Regions from separate parts of the Streptomyces sp. A0592 genome, predicted to be linked through region 3. Evidence: riboswitches for the same ligand, from Rfam matches in the RefSeq annotation. Region 3 holds a riboswitch; each other region holds the start of a gene.
The links. Region 3 has a riboswitch for cobalamin ahead of E6U81_RS28435 (ribonucleoside-diphosphate reductase subunit alpha). Riboswitches for the same ligand answer to the same signal wherever they lie in the genome.
Positions count from the first base shown of each region.

Region 1: linked by a shared signal. The riboswitch ahead of E6U81_RS01585 (ABC transporter substrate-binding protein) and the one ahead of E6U81_RS28435 (ribonucleoside-diphosphate reductase subunit alpha) in region 3 are both predicted to bind cobalamin.
Region 2: linked by a shared signal. The riboswitch ahead of metE (5-methyltetrahydropteroyltriglutamate--homocysteine S-methyltransferase) and the one ahead of E6U81_RS28435 (ribonucleoside-diphosphate reductase subunit alpha) in region 3 are both predicted to bind cobalamin.
Region 4: linked by a shared signal. The riboswitch ahead of E6U81_RS00570 (CoA-acylating methylmalonate-semialdehyde dehydrogenase) and the one ahead of E6U81_RS28435 (ribonucleoside-diphosphate reductase subunit alpha) in region 3 are both predicted to bind cobalamin.

Region 1 covers NZ_SSBM01000001.1:320,814-326,179, reverse strand. The annotation lists gene E6U81_RS01590 (iron ABC transporter permease) at 1-1,019, opposite strand, end outside; gene E6U81_RS01585 (ABC transporter substrate-binding protein) at 1,016-2,011, opposite strand; cobalamin riboswitch at 2,053-2,193, opposite strand; gene E6U81_RS01580 (GNAT family N-acetyltransferase) at 2,221-2,715, opposite strand; gene E6U81_RS01575 (PASTA domain-containing protein) at 2,876-3,517, shown strand; tRNA gene E6U81_RS01570 (tRNA-Trp) at 3,636-3,712, opposite strand; gene E6U81_RS01565 (SMI1/KNR4 family protein) at 3,783-4,310, opposite strand; gene E6U81_RS01560 (hypothetical protein) at 4,342-4,737, opposite strand; partial or broken gene E6U81_RS01555 (glycoside hydrolase family 18 protein) at 4,869-5,366, shown strand, end outside.
Region 2 covers NZ_SSBM01000034.1:8,683-14,048, forward strand. The annotation lists gene E6U81_RS31900 (discoidin domain-containing protein) at 1-141, shown strand, start outside; gene E6U81_RS31905 (TetR family transcriptional regulator C-terminal domain-containing protein) at 256-921, shown strand; gene metE (5-methyltetrahydropteroyltriglutamate--homocysteine S-methyltransferase) at 935-3,253, opposite strand; cobalamin riboswitch at 3,434-3,660, opposite strand; gene E6U81_RS31915 (hypothetical protein) at 3,777-4,334, shown strand; gene E6U81_RS31920 (FAD-dependent monooxygenase) at 4,424-5,366, opposite strand, start outside.
Region 3 covers NZ_SSBM01000025.1:62,105-67,470, reverse strand. The annotation lists gene E6U81_RS28455 (carbon starvation CstA family protein) at 1-1,786, shown strand, start outside; gene E6U81_RS28450 (YbdD/YjiX family protein) at 1,783-1,980, shown strand; gene E6U81_RS28445 (Uma2 family endonuclease) at 2,031-2,288, opposite strand; gene E6U81_RS28440 (GNAT family N-acetyltransferase) at 2,408-2,905, shown strand; cobalamin riboswitch at 2,950-3,079, shown strand; gene E6U81_RS28435 (ribonucleoside-diphosphate reductase subunit alpha) at 3,214-5,366, shown strand, end outside.
Region 4 covers NZ_SSBM01000001.1:122,767-128,132, forward strand. The annotation lists gene E6U81_RS00555 (rhodanese-like domain-containing protein) at 1-23, opposite strand, end outside; gene E6U81_RS00560 (cytochrome P450) at 231-1,460, opposite strand; gene E6U81_RS00565 (PI-PLC domain-containing protein) at 1,573-2,658, opposite strand; cobalamin riboswitch at 2,781-2,981, shown strand; gene E6U81_RS00570 (CoA-acylating methylmalonate-semialdehyde dehydrogenase) at 3,353-4,852, shown strand; gene E6U81_RS00575 (acyl-CoA dehydrogenase family protein) at 4,858-5,366, shown strand, end outside.

The DNA of each region.
Region 1 (5,366 bases), on a different contig from region 3:
ACCCCTTCGGTACGGCTGGAGCGGCGCAGCATCCAGAGGAAGAACGGCCCGCCGACGAGCGCGGTGACCACCCCCACCGGTATCTCCTCGGGGGCGGCGGCCGTACGGGCGATCAGGTCGGCCAGGATCAGGAACACGGCCCCGCCCAGCGCGGCGACGGGCAGCAGGGCCCGGTGTCCGGCGCCCACGACCATCCGGGCGGCGTGCGGGACCATCAGCCCGACGAAGCCGATGGCCCCGCTGCAGGCGACGAGCACGCCGATGACGAGGGAGGTCAGGACGAACACGGCGGCGCGGAAGCGTCCGGTGTCCAACCCCAGGGTGTGTGCGCCCTCCTCCCCGGTGAGGAGCAGGTCGAGCGGGCGGGCGAGGGTGAGGAGCAGGGCGCCGCCGACGAGCAGCGCCACCGCGGGCAGGGCCAGTTCGTCCCAGCGCGCCCCGCCGAGACCGCCGAGGGTCCAGAACAGCACGGAGCGGATCTGGTCGGGGTGTGCGGCGAGGACGAGGACGAGGCTGGTGAAGGCGGACAGGATGTACTGGACGGCCACGCCGGCCAGGATCAGCCGGCCGGTGGTCATGGTGCCGCCGCGCCGGGCCATCGCGTAGACGGCGACGAGCGCGGCCATGGACCCCACGAAGGCGGCCAGCGGCACGCCCATGGCGAATCCGGCCGCGGCCGTGCCGAAGACGATCACGAGGACGGCTCCGGCGGAAGCCCCGGAGGAGGCCCCGAGGAGGAACGGGTCGGCGAGTTGGTTGCGTACCAGTGCCTGGAGCACGGTGCCCGCGACGGCGAGCCCGGCTCCGACGACGGCGCCGAGGAGGATCCGCGGCATCCGCACGTCCCACACGATGGAGGCGAAGGCGCCGGTGGGCCGGTTCCCCGACAGGCCGCCGACGACGATGTCGAGGACGCGGCCGGGGGCGATCCGTACGGGTCCCAGCGCCAGGCCCGCGATCGCCGAGACGGCGAGCGCGGCGGTGAGGACGGCGAGGACCGTGCCGGTGCGGAGCCTCACGCGGGGTTCGGGTGGAGCTGGCTTCCCAGTGATTCCACCGCGTCCGCCACGCGGACGCCGAGGACGGCCGAGGAGAGCGGGAGCACGACGAACCGCCGGTTCTTGACGGCGGGCACCTCGGCGAGCGCCGGGTCGTTCAGCAGGCGCTGCTTCTTGGCCTCGACGGTGGTGCCGCCGTAGTCGTAGATGAGGACGACCTCGGGCTTGCGCTCGATGACCTTCTCCCAGGCGACGTCGCCGAAGGTGTCCCCCAGGTCGGCGAAGACGTTGGTGCCGCCGGCGAGGGAGATGATCTCGTTGCCGACGCCGTTGCCTCCGGAGGTGGAGGCGGTGGCCTCGCCGGAGTCGTAGGCGAAGACGGTCGGCCGGGGCCGGTCCTTGACGCGGGCGCTCACGGCGTCGATGCGGCGCTGCTCGTCCTCGATGAGCTTCGCGCCGCGGTCGGGTACGCCGAAGGTGCGCGCGACCTCGGTGATCTCGGTCTTGAGCTGGTCGAGGCCGACCTTCCCCTCGGTGCAGTACTCCACGTTGAGGCGGGAGTTGATGCCGGACTCGGCCAGGCCCTCGCGGTCGCGGCCCTGCGCCTTGTCGAAGGCGCTGGCGTAGCCGCCGTAGACGAAGTCCGGGTCGGCGCCGAGCAGGATCTCCTTGGAGGGGTACTCCTCGGCCAGCACCTTGATCTTGTCGTAGGCGGGCTTGTAGGCCGGCAGCACGGCATCGTCGAGGTAGGCGGTGCCGGTGATCCGGTCGCCCAGGCCGAGGGCGAGCATGAGCTCGGTGGCGTGCTGGTTCATGGTGACCGCCCGCCGGGGCGGGGCCTGGTAGGTGCTGCTCACGCCGCAGTTGGTGAGGGTGTACGGGAAGCCGGGCGCGGCGGCGGTGTCACTCGCGGCCCCGTCCTGCCCGGCGCCGGATGAACCGGCGCAGGCGGTGAGGGACATCAGGAGGGCGACGGGGGTGAACGCGCGCAGGGCGGCGCGGGAACGCGACATGGCGGGGCCTCTCCGGGGGATCCGCGTCCCCTGGTCGACGTGAAGGAACAGAGGCGGTGCGTCAGTGTCTGACTCCCGGCGTCCCCCGTGGGGACGGCCGGTCACAGTGGCGGGACCGCACCGGAATCGCACCGGTTTCCTGTCCTGCACCGCCTGGTTGTGCGCCCCAGTCTGCCAGAACGCGCACGTGGGATGGGGTGGGGCCCCCGTCACGGCCGAGGGGCGGGCTCCGGGGCGGTGATCAGGTCCATCCCGGGGTACTGGGCGGCGGCGAAGCCGGCGGCGCGGTACACGGATGCGCCCGCGGAGCTGGCGTGCAACTGGACGAAGTGGACGCCGAGTCCGTTCAGCCAGTCCACCAGCCCGGCCACGATCCGTCCGGCGTGGCCCTGCCCGCGTGCCGCCGCCTCCGTGACCATGCCGTCGATGTAGCCGCGCCGCCCGTCGGGCCGGAGGGGGCTGGGCAGATGGTACGTCACCCACGCCATGCCGGCGGCCTGCAGGGGCTCGCCCGGCCCGCCGCCGACAACCAGGCAGGTGCAGTCCGGCCGGCTGTCCGAGACCCGGTCGGCGAACCAGCCGCGGGCGATGTCCCGCCAGGGCGCGTCCGCCGCTCCCGGATCGGCACCGAGCGCTTCGAGCGCCACCGCGCGGAGCCGGATCAGTTCGGGTATGTCGGCACGGGTCGCCGTACGGGGCTGCATGGTTCGCGTCCTCCTGAGGAATCCCAACTTGTTGTATCCAGCATGGATCTTAGGGGTGACCAACACGCTCCTGAGAGCCACCCCATCGCGCGGGGTGCTGACATGTCACGGGTGCGTCACACAGACCTCACACCTCCCACACATCGGACACGATGGCGCGATGCGCACACACCACACCGCCGCTCTCGCCGCCGCGGCCGCTCTGCTCCTTGGCCTCACCGCCTGCAATCCGCAGAGCACCGACACCGGCAAGCCCGCTGCGCCCAGCACGCCCGCCTCGAACTCCGCCCCCGATCCGGCTTCCAGCGCCCCGGCTGCAGCGAAGACGGCCGCCCTCCCGAACATGGTCGGCAAGGGCCTCCAGACCGCTCAGGACGAAGCACAGGCGGCAGGGTTCGCCGTCCTGAAGTCCCACGACGCGCTCGGCCGCGACCGGCTCCAAGCCCTCGACCGGAACTGGAAGGTCTGTTCCCAGACTCCGGCCGCCGGCGCGAACGTCGACACGGGCACGACCGTGGACTTCGGGGCCGTGAAGCTGGAGGAGTCCTGCCCGGCCGCCGACGCGCCCGCCCCGAAGCCCGCGGGCAGCACGATGCCTGACTTCGTCGGACAGGGCATGAAGGCCGTTCGCGGGGCGCTGCCGTCCAACGCGAGCATCACGGTGAAGGACGCTGTCCAGAGCCGCATGGTGCTGCAGGAGTCGAACTGGAAGGTGTGCTCGCAGGATCCGAAGCCGGGGACGGCGCTGACGGGGCAACCGTTGTCGTTCAAGGTCGCCAAGGCGGACGAGTCCTGCCCGTAGGCCCTTGCAGGCCGGCACGTCACCGACATGGCCGCCGTAGGCGACCGGCCACCCCCCGAGCCCGGCCGCAGCACGGGACACGCGGCCGAGCCCCGCCGAACGATCGGCGGGGCCCTCATGGCAGGGGCGGCAGGATTCGAACCTGCGGCCTACGGTTTTGGAGACCGTTGCTCTGACCAGCTGAGCTACACCCCTTCGGCGAGACCAACCATGGCACGGCCGGGCCCGGCGATCCAGTGAATTCCTGTCGCGTCGCGGAACGGGATCAGCGGCAGAGTTCCATGATCATGTCGTCGAAGCCGGGGAACTCCTCGGCGGCCAGCTCGACCACCGCGCCGGCCGTGCGCCGCGCGTCCGGGGCGAACCGGTCGGCGACCGCAGTCAGAGCTTCGTCCGGGCGCGACGTCCGGTCGGCGCCGTACGGCGCGGCCGCCTCGTACGGGCCGCAGCCGTCGGCCAGCAGCCACAGGAAGTCGCCCAGATCGCGCGCCACGACGCCCGTCTCCCCCTCGGAGCCGAGGAAGACCACGGGCTGTTCGGCGAGCGGCCGGCCCGGGCGGACCAGCCAGAACGCCGCGTACCCGCCGGAGCCGTCCTGGCCGAAGACGCGGAAGGCGCCGCCGTCCAGGTCGTTGTTCCCCGTCCATGCCCTGAACCAGTCGTCGGTGTCCTCGGCGGACAGGAAGGACTCGAAGGGCTCGAAGTCGACCCCGTCGCCGTCCGCGAAGTCGAAGGGGACCGCCAGGGCGGCGGCGAGCGCGGCGGGGAACTGTCGATCGTCGGTGAGCGTCACTCGCACACACTAACGGGGCGACGGACGCAGGTCAGGCCAGGGCCTCGAGGAAGCCGCCGCGGGAGGTTCCGGAGCTCAGGAGGTGCGGCCAGTCCAGCGTCTCGGGCAGTGCGTCGAGGGACAGGACCACGGCCCCGCCCGCCCGTTCGGCGTCCGCGCACCAGTCGGCCATGTCGCCGGGCCGGAGGCCGCCGCCGGACCCGTCGAGCACCGGCGCGACCATCGCGGGAACGACGAGCCCGGCGTCGCCGGGGCCGTCCACGACGCACAGCGTGAGCTTGGGGACGATGCTCCAGCCGTCGCACCGGGGCACCGCCCCGTCCTGCGCGGTCAGCGCCGGCAGGGCGGCGTGCACGGGGGCTTCGGCCATCAGCAGCACGGGGGTGGCGCCTCGGACGAACAGGGTCTTCTCAGGATCGAGCAGCATCGGACCACCCTCGCAGAGCGGTACGGCCGAGTTTCGGCCGCCCCCTTGACCACTCTGGTCCAGACCAATAGTTTCCGGCATGCACCGCCGCACGCGCTCACGCCCACTCCTCGCATCCGCAAAGGAAGCCCATGCGCCGCAGCATGCTCGGCAGACTGGCCGTAGCCGCCTGTTCCCTCTCCCTGCTGACCGCCTTCGCCCCCGCCGCCGTCGGCGCGGACGGCGGCGCCTCCGCCGCTGGCGGATCCGGTCGCACGTACAAGAAGGTCGGCTACTTCACGCAATGGGGCGTCTACGGCCGGGACTTCCAGGTCCAGGACCTCGAGGCGAACGGCACGGCCGGCAAGCTCACCCACATCAACTACGCCTTCGGCAACGTCAGCGCCGAGGGCAAGTGCTTCACCGGGAACATCCCGGCGAGGCCGACGCCTGGGCCGACTACGCGCGCCCGCTCGACGCCGCGAACTCCGTCGACGGGGTCGCCGACACCTGGGACCAGCCGCTCGCCGGCAACTTCAACCAGCTGCGCGAGCTCAAGGCCAAGCACCCCGGCCTCAAGGTGCTGATCTCGCTGGGCGGCTGGAGCTGGTCCACCCACTTCTCCGACGCCGCGCTGACCCCGGCCTCCC
Region 2 (5,366 bases), on a different contig from region 3:
TGGTCCACCACCGCCGGTGACGGCGGTCTGGACACGGCCCTGTTCACCGGCACCACGGCCCGCTACGTTCGCATCCACGGGGTGCAGCGCGGCACCAAGTGGGGCTATTCGCTCCACGAGGTCGGCGTCTACAGCAGCTGACGCCCTCCACGTCCCCGCTTCCGGGGCCGGCCGGATCCGCCGATCCGGCCGGCCCCGGACGCCTTTGCCCGACAGCACCGCACCGCACGGAACGGAACGAAGGGAACGACGCCCATGGCACGGATGCCGTCGGCCGAGCGACGCCGCCAGCTGACCGAGGCGGCGATCCGCGTGATGGCCCGCGACGGCGTCGCCAGGGCGACGACGCGCTCGATCTGCGCCGAGGCCGGCGTATCGCTGAGCGTCTTCCACTACTGCTTCGAGTCCAAGCAGGCCCTGCTGGAATCCGTCATCGCGGCGATCACCGAGCACGGCATCGCCGTCGCGCGGGAGGCCATCCGGCCGCGGGCCACCCTCCGCGAGACCATCCGGGCCGGCTTCCAGGCGTACTGGGACCACGTCGCCGCCAACCCGGGCGAGCACATGCTCACCTACGAGCTCACGCAGTACGCCCTGCGCCGGCCCGGGTTCGAGCACCTGGCGCGGCGCCAGTACGAGCTGTACTCCGACACCTACACCGAGCTCATCGAACAGCTCCGCCGGCTCATGCCCTTCGAGCTGCGCGTACCGGTGCACGTACTGGCCCGCTACCTGGCCGCCATGACGGACGGTCTGACCCTCAATCACCTCGTGCTCGGCGATGCCGCGGTCTCGGCGGCCATCCTCGACATGATCACCGACCATGTCGCGGGGCTCACCGAGACCGCGCACCGGCCCGCGGACGGGGACGCGGACCGGGCGCACTCGCCGGAGTACGCCGGTCCCCCGCTCTCCGTCTGACGGGCTGCGCCGGTCAGACGGCGCCGGAGCCGTCGGCGCCCACCTCCGCGCGGACCAGGCGGGCCGCCTCGACCAGGTTCTCCAGCGAGGCCCGGGTCTCGGGCCAGGCCCGGGTCTTCAGGCCGCAGTCGGGGTTGACCCACAGCCGTTCGGCGGGGATGGCCCCCAGGCCCTTGCGCAGCAGCGCCGACGCCTCGTCGACGGAGGGGATCCGCGGCGAGTGGATGTCCCAGACACCCGGGCCGACCTCGCGCGGATAGCCGGCACCCGACAGCTCGTCGGCGACCTGCATGTGCGACCGGGCGGCCTCCAGGCTGATGACGTCGGCGTCGAGGTCGCCGATGGCCTCGACGATGTCGCCGAACTCCGCGTAGCACATGTGCGTGTGGATCTGGGTGTCCGGCCGGACGCCCGCGGTGGTGAGCCGGAAGGACTCGGTGGCCCAGGCGAGGTAGTCCGCGTGGTCGGCGGCTCGCAGCGGGAGGGTCTCCCGCAGGGCGGGCTCGTCCACCTGGATGACGGCGGTCCCGGCGGCCTCCAGGTCGTTCACCTCGTCGCGCAGGGCCAGCGCGACCTGCCGTGCGGTGTCCGCGAGCGGCTGGTCGTCGCGGACGAAGGACCAGGCGAGCATGGTGACCGGCCCGGTGAGCATGCCCTTGACCGGCTTCGTCGTCTGCGTCTGCGCGTACGCGGTCCAGCGGACGGTCATCGGGTCGGGGCGGGAGATGTCGCCGGCGAGGACGGGCGGACGGACGTAGCGGGTGCCGTAGGACTGGACCCAGCCGTGCTGCGTGGCGAGGTAGCCGGTGAGCTGCTCGGCGAAGTACTGGACCATGTCGTTGCGTTCGGGCTCGCCGTGCACCAGTACGTCGATGCCGGCCTTCTCCTGGAAGGCGAGCACCTCCCGGATCTCCGCCCTGATGCGGTCCTCGTAGCCGGCGGTGTCGGTGCGGCCGGCCCGCAGGTCGGCGCGTGCCGTGCGCAGTTCGGCGGTCTGCGGGAACGATCCGATGGTCGTCGTGGGCAGCAGCGGCAGGCCGAGGCGGGCGTGCTGGGCGGTCGCCCGCTCCGCGTAGGGCTGGGAGCGGCGGCCGTCGGCGTCGGTGACAGCCGCGGTCCGGGCCCGGACCGCGGGGTCGCGGGTGACGGAGGAGTTGGCCCGGGAGGCCAGGTCGGCCCGGTTGGCGGCGAGTTCGGCCGCGATGGCGTCCGTGCCGCGGGCGAGCCCGCGGGCGAGCGTGGCGATCTCGGCGGTCTTCTGGCGGGCGAAGGCGAGCCAGCGCCTGACCTGCGGGTCGATGTCCCGCTCGGCGGAGGCGTCCAGCGGCACGTGGAGCAGCGAGCAGGAGGCGGCCACGTCGACGGTGCCGGCCAGGCCGAGGAGGGTGCCGAGCGTGGCGAGGGACTTCTCGAAGTCGTTGATCCAGATGTTGCGGCCGTTGACGACGCCGGCGACGAGGCGCTTGCCGGGCAGGCCGCCGACGGCGGCGAGGTCGTCGAGGTTCGCGGCGGCCGCGCCGGTGAAGTCCAGGGCGAGCCCGTCCACGGGGGCCTTGGCCAGCAACGCCAGGGCCTCGCCGAGCCGGTCGAAGTAGGAGGCCACGAGCAGCTTCGGCCGGTCGGCCGCGGCGCCGAGCTCGCGGTAGGCGCGGGCGGCGGCGTTCAGCTCGGCGGGGGTGCGGTCCTGCACCAGGGCGGGCTCGTCCAGTTGCACCCACTCGGCCCCGGCCGCACGCAGGTCGGCGAGGACGCGTGCGTACACCGGGAGCAGGCGGTCGAGGAGGGCGAGGGGGTCGAAGCCGGCCGCCACGCCGGGGGCGGGCTTGGCCAGCAGCAGGTAGGTCACCGGCCCGACGAGCACCGGGCGGGCGGTGTGGCCGAGCGCGCGGGCCTCCTCGAACTGGGCGACCTGCTGGGAGGAGTCGGCGGTGAAGACGGTGTCCGGGCCCAGTTCCGGCACCAGGTAGTGGTAGTTGGTGTCGAACCACTTGGTCATCTCGAGCGGGGCCACCTCCTGGGTGCCGCGCGCCATGGCGAAGTAGCCGTCCAGGGCGTCCGCGCCGACGGCGGCGCGGTGGCGTGCGGGGACGGCGCCGACCATGACGCTGGTGTCCAGCACGTGGTCGTAGTACGAGAAGTCGCCGGTGGGCACCTCGGTGATGCCGGCGTCGGCCAGCTGCTGCCAGTTGGTCCGGCGCAGGTCGCGGGCCGCCTCACGGAGGGCGTCGGCGCCGACCCGGCCCTTCCAGTAGCCCTCGACGGCCTTCTTCAGTTCCCGGTTCTGCCCCTGACGGGGGTAGCCGTACACGGTGGCGGGGGTCTTGCTGGTCACGGAACTCTCCTTCGCGAGCTGTCTCCTGTGGACCCGGTGGGGGTCGGGAGCGCGAAGGGATGACGCATCGGACGGACCTCGACCGGTTGCGGGTGCGTACCTGTGCGTACGCGTCCGCGGTCGCCCGCCTGATGTATCGCCGACCCGCCCACGAGGCCACCGGGGTTTCCGCGCACGACGGGTCGCACGCGGGCAACGGGCAGGTCTTCGGACTCGCGGGCACGCCTGCCGGTCTCCCGGCGGGCACCTACTGGCCGTCGCTTCCCAGGACCTCGTTCCGGTCCCAGTGCGTATGACGGCGGTCGTTCCCGCTCACCGCTGCGGGGCAGTCCCGGATTCCCACCGGGTTCCCTCTTACGACGCATCCCGCCTGGCGGACGGGGCGAACCAGCTGCCCGGCCAGAGTAGATGCCCTTCCCCGGCAACGGGCGGAGTTGTCCAGGATCCGGATACCGGGATGAGACCGCCGGGGGTCATGCCGGGCCGGGGCGCTAGGTTTCCCCCCTCGCACCTGGAGGAAGTATTGACTGCGCGTTTCCCCGCGGCACGACGTCGTGGAAGAGCCTCCCGGGGTGTCCTCGTCGCCGCTCTGGCCCTCGGTGTGCTGACCGGGTGCTCGTCGGAACCCGACGCCGCCGAGGCGGAGTACCTCGGGGACTACAGCAGTCACCCGCCGCTCTCCGTCGTCGGCCACCCGTCCACGGGCACGTTGGGGATCACCCAGCAGGTGGTGTGGCGGATCGCCGACGGCCGGGTCGGCGAGCTGGCGGACCTGGGCGACCCCACCAAGGACAGGGGTGCGACCGAGAAGACCGCGGAGAACTGGATCGCCGCGTTCCGCAAGGGCGCCGGCGGGAAGGTCACGGCGGAGTTCTACGACGAGGGCTCCTACCGCCAGACCGTCGTGCTCTACCTGCACGGCACCGGTCAGATCAAGGAGATCTTCATCCTGCCCGCGAACGTGGACGGCGAGGGCGTCTTCCGGGTGAGCATGGCGGAGCCTGACCCCGCCGAGGCCACCGCCGTGGCGCCGTGGGTGCCGAAGAAGCCGGGCGAGCTCGGTTCGACGATGATCCGGTGACCTGAGCCCTACGGAGAAGGGCGCCCTCCTCGCGGATATCCGCGGGGAGGGCGCCCTTCTCTGCGTATCCGGGTGTCGGGCCGGTGGCGTCAGTAGCGGTCCAGCACCGTGGTGAGGACCTTGTAGAGGACCGATTCCGGGTCCGCCACCGCCTCCACCGAGCGCCAGGCCACGAAGCCGTCCGGGCGGACCAGGACCGCTCCGCGCGGGGTGGTGCCGTGCGCCTCGGCCCAGTCGGCGCCGTCCTCCGGGATCAGGTCGGCCTCCGGGCCGCTGCCGATCGCGTAGGCGTCCAGACGGACGTTCATGCGCTTGGCGACCGGTCCCGCCGCTCCGCTCCACGGCGTGCCCTCGGAGCTGAGCAGGACGAAGGACCGCTCGTAGAGGTCGACCGTGGACCTGCGCCGCCCCTCCACCGGGTCGCGGAGCCACAGGTGCGGGGCGCGCGAGCCCGGGTCCCCGCACAGCCGCATCCGCTCGGGCACGACCGGCAGGTCGGGGTCGGCTCCCACCACCGCGCCCTGGGCGTACCGGTACCCCATGGCCACGGAGAGGACCCCGTTCTGCCGGCCGCCGCGCGCGGGCGCCTCGGGAGCGGACTCGGGTACGGAATCGGGGACGGTCTCGGGCTCCGGCTCGTACCCCGGGTGGCTGTGCTCGGCCGAACGGGCCGAGGCCCGCTCGCTCGTCGCCCGCGCCACCGGCAGCCGCTCGGCCTCGTACGTCTCCAGCAGCCCGGGACCCGCGGCCCCGTCCAGCACAGCGGCGATCTTCCAGGCGAGGTTGTGCGCGTCCTGGATACCCGTGTTGGAGCCGAACGCCCCCGTCGGCGACATCTCGTGGGCGGAGTCGCCGGCGAGGAAGACGCGGCCCGCCACGTACCGCTGGGCGACGCGTTCGGCCGCGTGCCACGGCGCCTTCCCGGTGATCTCGACGTCCAGGTCGGGTGCGCCGACGGCCCGCCGGATGTGCTCGACGCAGCGCTCGTCGGTGAAGTCCTCCAGCGTCTCGCCCCGGTCGGGGTGCCACGGG
Region 3 (5,366 bases):
CTTCGCCGGCGCCGTCCAGGACATGGTGACGCTGTTCTTCTCCACCCGCCGCGACGGCCGTTCGCTCGGCCAGATGGCGCGGGACGAGATCGGCCCCGTCGGCGGAGCCGCCGCCCTGGTCGCCGTGTTCGCCATCATGATCATCCTGCTGGCGGTGCTGGCCCTGGTCATCGTCAACGCCCTGGCGCACTCGCCCTGGGGCGTCTTCTCCATCGGCATGACCATCCCGATCGCCGTCTTCATGGGCTTCTACCTGCGCGTCCTGCGGCCGGGCCGGGTCACCGAGGTCTCCCTCATCGGTGTCGCCCTGCTGCTGCTCGCCATCGTGGCGGGCGGCTGGGTCGCCGAGTCCTCCTTCGCCGGGACCTTCACCCTGGAGAAGGAGACGCTCGTCATCTGGATGGTGGTGTACGGCTTCCTGGCCTCGGTCCTGCCGGTGTGGATGCTGCTCGCGCCCCGCGACTACCTCTCGACCTTCATGAAGGTCGGCACCATCGCCCTCCTCGCGATCGGCGTGGTCATCGCGATGCCGACGCTGAAGATGCCCTCGGTCACCGACTTCGCGGCCCGCGGCGACGGCCCGGTCTTCGCCGGGTCGATGTTCCCGTTCGTCTTCATCACCATCGCGTGCGGCGCGCTCTCGGGCTTCCACGCCCTGGTCTCCTCGGGCACCACCCCGAAGATGATCCAGAAGGAGACCCAGGTCCGCATGATCGGCTACGGCGCCATGCTGACCGAGTCGTTCGTCGCCGTCATGGCCATCATCGCGGCCTGCATCATCGAGCCCGGCCTCTTCTTCGCGGTCAACTCCCCTCCCGGGATCATCGGCACCACCGTCGAGTCCGCCTCGCAGGCGGTGACGAACTTCGGCTTCGCCATCTCGCCCGAGGCGCTCACCCAGGCCGCCAAGGACGTCGAGGAAGCCAGCCTGCTCTCCCGTACGGGTGGCGCGCCGACCTTCGCACTCGGAATGTCGGAGATCTTCTCCTCCGTCATCGGCGGCGCCGGGATGAAGGCCTTCTGGTACCACTTCGCGATCATGTTCGAGGCGCTCTTCATCCTGACGACGCTGGACGCGGGCACCCGCGTGGGCCGGTTCATGCTCCAGGACACCCTCGGCAACGTCCACAAGTCCTTCAAGGACGTCAGCTGGAAGCCCGGCGTGTGGTTCGCGAGCGCGATCGTGGTCGGCGCGTGGGGCTACTTCCTGTGGGTCGGCATCAAGGACCCGCTGGGCGGCATCAACCAGCTCTTCCCGCTCTTCGGCATCGCCAACCAGCTGCTGGCCGCGGTCGCCCTGGCCGTCTGCACCACGCTGCTGGTGAAGTCCGGCCGACTCAAGTGGGCCTGGGTGACGGGCGTCCCCCTGGTCTGGGACGCCACGGTGACCCTCACCGCCAGCTACCAGAAGGTCTTCTCCGAGGACGTGAAGGTCGGCTTCTTCGCCCAGCGCGACAAGTACCAGGCGGGCATCGACGCCGACAAGGTCCTGGCCCCGGCCAAGAGCATGGACGACATGCACACGATCGTCACCAACGCCACGGTGGACGGCGTGCTGTGCGCCCTCTTCGCGGTGCTGATCATCGTGGTCCTCGCGGACGCGCTCCGCACCTGCGTCAAGGCCGTCCGCGACCCGGGGTCGGCGAAGCTCTCCGAGGTCCCGTGGACCGAGTCGAAGATCGTCGCCCCGGCGGGCCTGATCGCGACCGCGGAGGAGCGGGCGGAGTTCGCCGCCGCGGCCGACCGCGATTCCGGCGGCGGCCAGGTCAAGGAGCCGGTGGGGTGAGCACCGTACGGAGCGTGCTGGCCAGGGCCAGGTTCTACGTACGGGAGTTCTCCGGGGAGGCCGCCTACGACCGGTACGTCGCCCACACCCGCTCCCACGACCCGGACGCGGAGGTCCTCACCCGCCGCGCCTTCGAACGCGCCCGCACGGACGCCCGCGAGGCGGACCCCCGCGAGGGCTTCCGCTGCTGCTGACCCACGCGAAGGGCCCCGCCGCGTCCTGCGGCGGGGCCCTTCGGCGCTGCTCAGCGCACCCAGTCCTTGAGGACCTCGGTGGGCAGGGTGATGCCGACGGGGTCGGGCAGTGCGATGTCCGTCCCATAGGGCACGATGTGGATGCTCTCGTACCGCTGGCCGTTGGGCTGGCTGTAGACGGAGACCTCGCACTTGGCCCGGTCGATCAGCAGGTAGAGGGGGATGCCGGTCTCCGCATAGGCACGGGGCTTTTCGACGTGATCCCGCCGGACGGTGTCGGAGCCCCACGAAGTCACCTCGACGGCCATGAGGATCGGAGCGGGGTCGACCCAGTCGCTTCGCCCTGTCCCGCGAAGGCCTTTTCCTCGACGGTGCCGCCTCCGACGATAGCGCCGCCCGCCGGGAGGCGTCCTGCACACTCGACCGCATGGACATGCTGATCAGAACGGCGGTGCCCGCCGACCACGAGACGCTGGGCGAGATCACCGCGCAGGCCTACCTCGCCGACGGGCACCTGGACTTCAACGAGGACGACGCCTACCTGAACGTGCTGCGCGACGTGGCCGGGCGGGCCGCACTGGCCAAGGTGCTCGTCGCCGAGCGCGACGGGCAGGTGCTCGGCGGGGTGACCTTCGCCGCACCCGGCAGCCCGCTCGCCGACATCGCGGGCCCGGACGAGGCCGAGTTCCGGATGCTGGCGGTGGCCCACGCGGCCCGCGGACAGGGCGCCGGCGAGGCCCTGGTGCGGGCGTGCGTCGAACGGGCGCGGGCCGTGGAGGGCGTCACGGGCGTCGTCCTCTCCACCCAGCGCAGCATGGCCGGGGCCCACCGGATCTACGCGCGCCTGGGCTTCGTACGCACTCCGGAGCGGGACTGGGCGCCGATCGAGGGCCTGACACTCCTCACGTATCGACTCAAGCTGTAGCCACGCCGACACTACATGTGGGGGTTGCCGCACAAGGGCGCCCCCACATGTATGCTCATGCCTGCTGTCGCCGCAGGGGAATCCGGTGGGAATCCGGAACTGTCCCGCAACGGTATGAAGTGTCCGACATCCGGACACCAAGTCCGATGACCTGCCGGCAGCGCGCCCGGATCGACCGACCCGGGTGCCGACACGTCCGGGCCTCGCGGTTGGGCCGGTGGACGCCGTGCGGTGTGCCCTCCTGCCACGCCCGCATGCGCCCGCGCCCGCCCGCCGATGACCGGGCCGAGCGAGGGAGAGCTCCCGCCGTGACCATCGCGCCTTCCGCACCGCGCGCCGAGTCCGTTTCTGGCGACAACACCGAGGGCCCGGGGGCCACGCTGCTGCGTACCCTCACCGAACTTACGGCGGACCTCCCCGACACCGACCCCGGCCGCGTCGCCGCCGCCGCGCTCCGCGGCCGCAGCTCCGCCGCCGACGAGGCCGAACTGCGCGGGCTGGCCACGGAGTCCGCCGCGGGGCTCATCTCCGAGGACCCCGCGTACTCGAAGCTCGCCGCCCGCCTGCTGACGCTGGCCGTGCGCGACGAGGCCGCGAGCCAGGGCTCCACCTCGTTCTCCGCCTCCGTCGAGGTCGGCCACCGCGAGGGCCTCATCGCCGACCGCACCGCCGAATTCGTGCGCACGCACGCGAGCCGTCTGGACGCGCTGGTCGAGCACACCCTCGCCGAGGGCGCCGACGACCGCTTCGGCTTCTTCGGCCTGCGCACCCTGCACAGCCGCTACCTGCTGCGCCACCCGATCACCCGTCAGGTCATCGAGACCCCGCAGTTCTTCATGCTGCGCGTGGCCTGCGGCCTCGCCGCGGACGAGAGCATCCAGGCCGTCGAGGAAGTGGCCTCGCTGTACCGGCTGATGAGCCGCCTCGACTACCTGCCCTCGTCCCCCACGCTCTTCAACTCCGGCACCCGGCACCCGCAGATGTCCTCCTGCTACCTGCTGGACTCCCCGCTGGACGAGCTCGACTCGATCTACGACCGCTACCACCAGGTCGCGCGCCTGTCGAAGCACGCGGGCGGCATCGGCCTGTCGTACTCCCGCATCCGCGCCCGCGGTTCGCTGATCCGCGGCACCAACGGCCACTCCAACGGCATCGTGCCGTTCCTGAAGACGCTCGACGCCTCCGTCGCCGCCGTGAACCAGGGCGGCCGCCGCAAGGGCGCCGCCGCGGTCTACCTGGAGACCTGGCACGCGGACATCGAGGAGTTCCTGGAGCTCCGCGACAACACCGGCGAGGACCAGCGCCGCACCCACAACCTGAACCTCGCCCACTGGGTGCCGGACGAGTTCATGCGCCGCGTGAACGCCGACGCCGAGTGGTCGCTGTTCTCCCCGGCCGACGTCCCCGAACTGGTCGACCTGTGGGGCGACGACTTCGACGCCGCCTACCGCAAGGCCGAGGCCGACGGCCTGGCCCGCAAGACCATGCCCGCCCGCGACCTGTACGGCCGGATGATGCGCACCCTCGCGCAGACCGGCCAGGGCTGGATGACCTTCAAGGACGCCTCCAACCGCACGGCGAACCAGACCGCCGAGCCGGGCACGGTCGTGCACTCCTCGAACCTGTGCACCGAGATCATCGAGGTCACCAACGACGGCGAGACGGCCGTCTGCAACCTGGGCTCGGTGAACCTGGGCGCCTTCGTCGTGGACGGCGAGATCGACTGGGAGCGGATGGACGAGACCGTCCGCACCGCCGTGACCTTCCTCGACCGCGTGGTGGACATCAACTTCTACCCGACCGAGCAGGCCGGCCGCTCCAACTCCCGCTGGCGCCCGGTGGGCCTGGGCGCGATGGGCCTCCAGGACGTCTTCTTCAAGCTGAAGCTGCCCTTCGACTCCCCCGAGGCGAAGGCCCTGTCCACCAAGCTCTCCGAGCGCATCATGCTGGCCGCCTACGAGGCCTCCTGCGACCTCGCCGAGCGCAGCGGCACGCTGCCGGCCTGGGAGCAGACCCGCACCGCGCGCGGCGTCCTGCACCCGGACCACTACGACGTCGAGCTGAACTGGCCGGAGCGCTGGGACGCGCTGCGCGCCCGCGTCGCCGAGACCGGCATGCGCAACTCCCTGCTCCTCGCCATCGCCCCGACGGCGACCATCGCCTCGATCGCCGGCGTGTACGAGTGCATCGAGCCGCAGGTCTCCAACCTGTTCAAGCGCGAGACTCTGTCGGGCGAGTTCCTCCAGGTGAACGGCTACCTGGTGGAGGAGCTCAAGCAGCTCGGCGTGTGGGACGCCCAGACCCGTGAGGCGCTGCGCGACTCCTCCGGCTCGGTCCAGGGCTTCGGCTGGATCCCGGCCGAGGTCCGCGAGCTGTACCGCACGGCGTGGGAGATCCCGCAGCGCGGCCTGATCGACATGGCGGCGGCCCGTACGCCGTTCCTGGACCAGTCGCAGTCGCT
Region 4 (5,366 bases), on a different contig from region 3:
TCGAGTGAGGCGGGGACGCTCATGGCGGACCTGGTCCTTGGCGGTGGGGGCGGGCGAGGGGAGGCCCGGCGGCGCGCCGCACGGGGTGCGGTACGGCGCGCGACGCCGGAGCCATGCCGGGGATGTTAGGCACCCGCAGGGAGCCTCGGCCGGATCCCGGCGCACCTGCCACACGACTGCCATGTTCCGGAAACAACCGGAGCCCCGCTCACTGCCTCACCCGCTCCTGGTCACCAGGTCACGTGCAGCGCCTCCGGCGACCGGTGGATCAGGGTGGGCCGCATCCGCGGCCGCGGACGGCCGGGGGCTGGCCGCAGCCCCGGCATGCGGCCCGTCAGCAGTTCGAGCGTCAGACGGAGTTGTTCGCGCGCCAGCCGGGATCCGGGGCAGCCGTGCGGGCCGTGCCCGAAGGCGAGGTGCCGCCGGTCCACGGGGCGCGTGATGTCGAACTCGCCGGCCCGCTCGTACCGCTCCTCGTCGCGGTTGGCCGCACCGTACGCCACCAGGACGGCGGCCCCGGCGGGCAGTTCCGTACCGCCCAGGGCCACCGGGCGGGTGGTGGTCCGCCGGAAGGCCTGGATGGCGGTGTCGTGGCGGGCGGCCTCCTCCACTGCCGCCGGGATCAGCGAGGGATCGGCGCAGAGCATCCGCCACTGCCGCCGGTCGTCGTCGAGCAGGTGCAGCAGGGTGGTGGCGATGAGGGCGCCGGTGGTGAGGAATCCGGCGATCAGAAGGTTCTGCAGGCTCGTCACCAGCTCGTGGCGCTGCTCCAGGGTGAGTTCGCCCGTACCGGGGGCGAGGGCGGCCACCATGACCGAGCACAGGTCGTCCCGGGGGTGGGCGCGCCGGTCGCGCACGTACCCGTCCAGCAGGTGCTGGAGCGCGACCACGTCCTCGGCTGCGGCCGCCTGGCCCTCCGGCGGCAGCGGCCGGAACAGCAGTTCCTCGGCCCGGTAGCCGCCGTGCACGGCCGCGGGCACATCGGCGGGGTCCAGCCCGATCAGCCGCCCGACCACGATCCCCGGCAGCCGCTGTGCGTACGCCTGCACCAGTTCCGCGGACCCGTCCGCCGCGAAGCCGTCCACCAGCTCCGCGGCGCACGTGCGCGCGTACGGGACCAGCGCGGCCACCCGCGCGGCCGACAGGCCCCGGTTCAGCGGGGCCCGGTGCCGGCGGTGGGCGGCGCCGTCCGAGGACACGACCGTGGGCCGGGGCCCGAACCCGCGCGGCAGGACGCCGAGCGCCGCCTCCGAGAGCGGGACGTCCGGCAGCAGGGAGTTCGCGGAGGAGAAGTCCTCCGCCCGCAGGAGCACTTCCCGTACCTCGCGGTCGCGCGCGACCAGCCACGCGTCGAACTCGGGCACGTACGTCAGCCCCTCGGCCCGGCGGGCGCGGTCGTACAGCGGGTACGGGTCGCGGTAGAGCTCGTCGCGCCGTGCCTGGTCGTCGTGCCACGTCAAAGGGGACCTCCGGATCACGGTCGGGCCGGGCGGGCGCCGCCGTGAGCGCCCTCCGGTGCGCCGGGTCATCCTGCCCGAACCCGGCCGTGCCCGGTAGGGCGCACGCCCCGTTCTACGGACCGGCGTTGAGCTCGGCGACGATCGAGGCGGGGGTGTGGCCGCTGCCGTCCGACAGGCGGTGGAAGTCGACCGAGACGAAGTTCGGGTCGCGGCCCCCGGCCGCGGGCCGGCACTGCTCGGCGATGCGGCTGCGCAGCTTCGCGCCGTTGTCCAGGGCCGCCGTCAGCACGGTGGGCACGTTGCGGTGGTGGCTCATCGTGAACAGGCGACGGAAGCCGGGCTCCTGCCGGTCCAGGGGCAGGTCGGACCAGCGGCTGACGCACGTGAGGTCGTTGCCCAGGTCTCCGAGGCTCCAGAAGTTGCTCACGGTCCACGCCCGGTCGTACATGACGCCCAGGTTCTCGCGGTCGGACCGGTCGGAGAAGATCAGCAGCCGCTTGCCGGAGGTGACGAGGTCGGCGACCTTCGGCCACCCGTTCTGCCGCACGCCCCACTCGTCGGGCCGGAACACCATGTCGGACAGCCCCCGGACCCGGCCGAGGGACTGCCGCAGCTGGTCGGCGCTCACGTAGTCCTCCAGGAAGACGGTCACGACCTCCTGGGGGTGGGCGGCGAGGAAGTCCACCACAGTCTGCATCGTGCCGTGGAAGGACTGGCGCGGCAGGGCGTAGGTGGCACCGGCGAAGGTCTTGCACTCGCCGTGGCACAGGTACACGTCGCTGGGATAGCAGTCGCTCCCGAAGCTGATGACGCACAGCCAAGTGCTGCGCTCGTACCAGTGGGTGTCCAGGCTCAGGCCGCGCACGCCGCCTTCGAGCTGGCCGCGCACCGATTCGGACTGGTTCACCGAACTCCAGCGGGAGTCCTCGTAGTTGGTGAAGGCGTTGTGGGTGGTCAGGAAGGAGACCTCGTCCAGGCGCCGGTCGCCCCAGCGGGCGGCCGCGAGGCCGGCCGGTGCGCCGGACGCGGCCGCCGCCGCGGGCGGGGCGGGCGGGGCGGTCGAGGCCGTCGCCGTGGTCACCGTGCCCAGCAGTGCCAGCAGGAGGAGACCGACCAGGGTCCGCCGGGCGTGGCCTCGTCGGAGCGCGCCGGCGGGGCGGCCGCGGAAGCCCGCGCGCTGCATGTTCATGTCAATCATGGCGGGAGGTTAGCGCGCGGCCCGCCGCTGCGCCCCCCTGCGGACGCGTACGGCCGGTAAACGACGGCGCGACCGGCGACGGCCCGGTTCCCGGCACGGCCACCCGGCAGGGGTGGACTTACTAGGACGTCCAACTATATCGTCGGGAGTGCAGAGACCCGCGGTGCAGGGAAGCCGGTGCGAATCCGGCGCGGTCCCGCCACTGTGACCGGGGAGTGCGCGCTTCAGCAGGACAGGCCACTGACGGAGGAATCCATCGGGAAGGCCGGGGCGCGCGCGTCGATCCGGGAGTCAGGATACCGGCCGTGGGTTGTTCCGTGTTGTCCACGAGGATGGAGCAGACACGCATGGCACCGGTCCGTACCCATGGCCTTGGTGATCCGGCGGAGCACGCGGTGATTCCCGCGTCGACCTAGGAGTGCCCGGCAGATCACGGCCGGGGCCGAACGGCCCGCCGCCGCGGTCGGCCGCGTCGTCACCAGTGGCCGAACGCCACGGCACCGGATGACCCGGGCGCTCCGACCCTGATCCGCAGGCCTTCCTGGTTCTCGCTTCACGGGCCCTTCGGCCCGTCGGCTCTTCGGCGGCCTCGCGCCGCCCTGTCCCACGGCGTTCCCCAGCGGCGCACCCCACCGGGTGCGGCCGTCGGTCCGCCGTGCCATCCCCGGATCCCACCTGACGAGAGCAGGAAACCATGGTCCGTGAACTGACGCATTTCATCGGCGGCAAGCGCACCCCCGGCACCTCCGGGATCTTCGCCGACGTGTACGACCCCAACACCGGCGCGGTACAGGCCTGCGTACCGCTCGCCGACCCCGACGAAGTACGGACGGCCGTCACCGACGCCGCCGAAGCCCAGGCGACATGGGCCGCCTGGAACCCCCAGCGCCGCGCCCGGGTCCTGCTGCGCTTCCTCCAACTCGTCGAGGACGAGCGCGACGAGCTCGCCCGGATGCTCTCCGCCGAGCACGGCAAGACCGTCCCGGACGCGGCCGGAGACCTCCAGCGCGGCCTGGAGGTCGTCGAGTTCGCCGCAGGCGTCCCGCACCTGCTCAAGGGCGAGTTCACCGACAACGCCGGCACCGGGATCGACGTGCACTCGCTGCGCGCCCCGCTGGGCGTCGTCGCGGGCATCACCCCCTTCAACTTCCCCGCAATGATTCCCCTCTGGCAGGCCGCACCTGCCCTGGCCTGTGGAAACGCCTTCATCCTCAAGCCCTCGGAGCGCAACCCCTCCGTACCGCTGCGCCTCGCCGAACTGTTCGTGGAAGCGGGCCTGCCGCCCGGTGTGCTCAACGTCGTCAACGGCACCGGGGCGGCCGTCGACGTCCTCCTCGAAGACCCCCGCGTGCAGGCACTCGGCTTCGTCGGATCCACCCCGATCGCCGCGCACATCTACGCCACCGCGGCCGCGCACGGCAAGCGCGCCCAGTGCTTCGGCGGGGCGAAGAACCACATGATCGTCATGCCGGACGCGGACCTCGACCAGGCCGTCGACGCGCTCGTCGGCGCCGGCTACGGATCCGCCGGCGAGCGCTGCATGGCCATCTCCGTCGCCGTACCCGTGGGCGAGGAGACGGCCGACGCGCTCGTCGCCGCCCTCAAGGAACGGCTCGGCACCCTCCGCATCGGCCGCTCCGACGACCCGGCCGCCGACTTCGGGCCCCTGGTCAGCCGCGACGCCCTGGACCGGGTGCGCCGCTACGTGGACATCGGGGTGGGCGAGGGCGCCGAACTCGTCGTCGACGGACGCCGCTTCACCCTGCCCGGCCACGAGAACGGGTTCTTCGCCGGCGCCTCCCTCTTCGACCGCGTGCGCCCCGCCATGCGCATCTACCGGGAGGAGATCTTCGGCCCCGTCCTGTCCGTCGTACGGGCCGCCGACTACGAGGAGGCCCTCCGCCTGCCCAGCGAGCACCCCTACGGCAACGGAGTCGCGATCTTCACCCGGGACGGTGACACCGCCCGCGACTTCACCCGCCGCGTGAACACCGGCATGGTCGGCGTCAACGTGCCCATCCCGGTGCCCGTCGCCTACCACACCTTCGGCGGCTGGAAGCGGTCCGGTTTCGGGGACCTGAACCAGCACGGCCCGGACTCGATCCGCTTCTACACCCGCACCAAGACCGTGACCTCCCGCTGGCCCTCCGGGGTCAAGGAAGGCGCGTCCTTCACGATCCCGACGATGGGGTGAGCACCGTGACCACGACCACCACCCTCACCAAGGACCAGCTCGCCCTCGCCGAGGTCACCCTCGACTTCGCGCAGGAACACCTGGCTCCGCACGCCGTCGACTGGGACCGCGACAAGCACTTCCCGACCGACGTGCTGCGCCGCGCGGCGCAGCTCGGCCTCGGCGGCGTCTACGTCCGCGAGGAACACGGAGGTTCGGGACTCACGCGCACCGACGGAGCCCTGATCTTCGAGGTCCTTGCCACGGGCTGCCCCTCCATCGCCGGCTACCTCTCCATCCACAACATGGTCGCCTGGATGATCGACCGCTACGGCGACGACGGCCAGCGCGCCCGCTGGCTCCCGGACCTCTGCTCGGCCGCGGCCCTGGGCAGCTACTGCCTGACCGAGCCGGGAGCCGGCTCCGACGCGGCGGCCCTGCGCACCCGGGCCGACCGCGACGGGGGCTGCTACGTGCTGACCGGCGTGAAGCAGTTCGTCTCCGGCGCGGGGAGCTCGGGCGTCTACATCGTCAT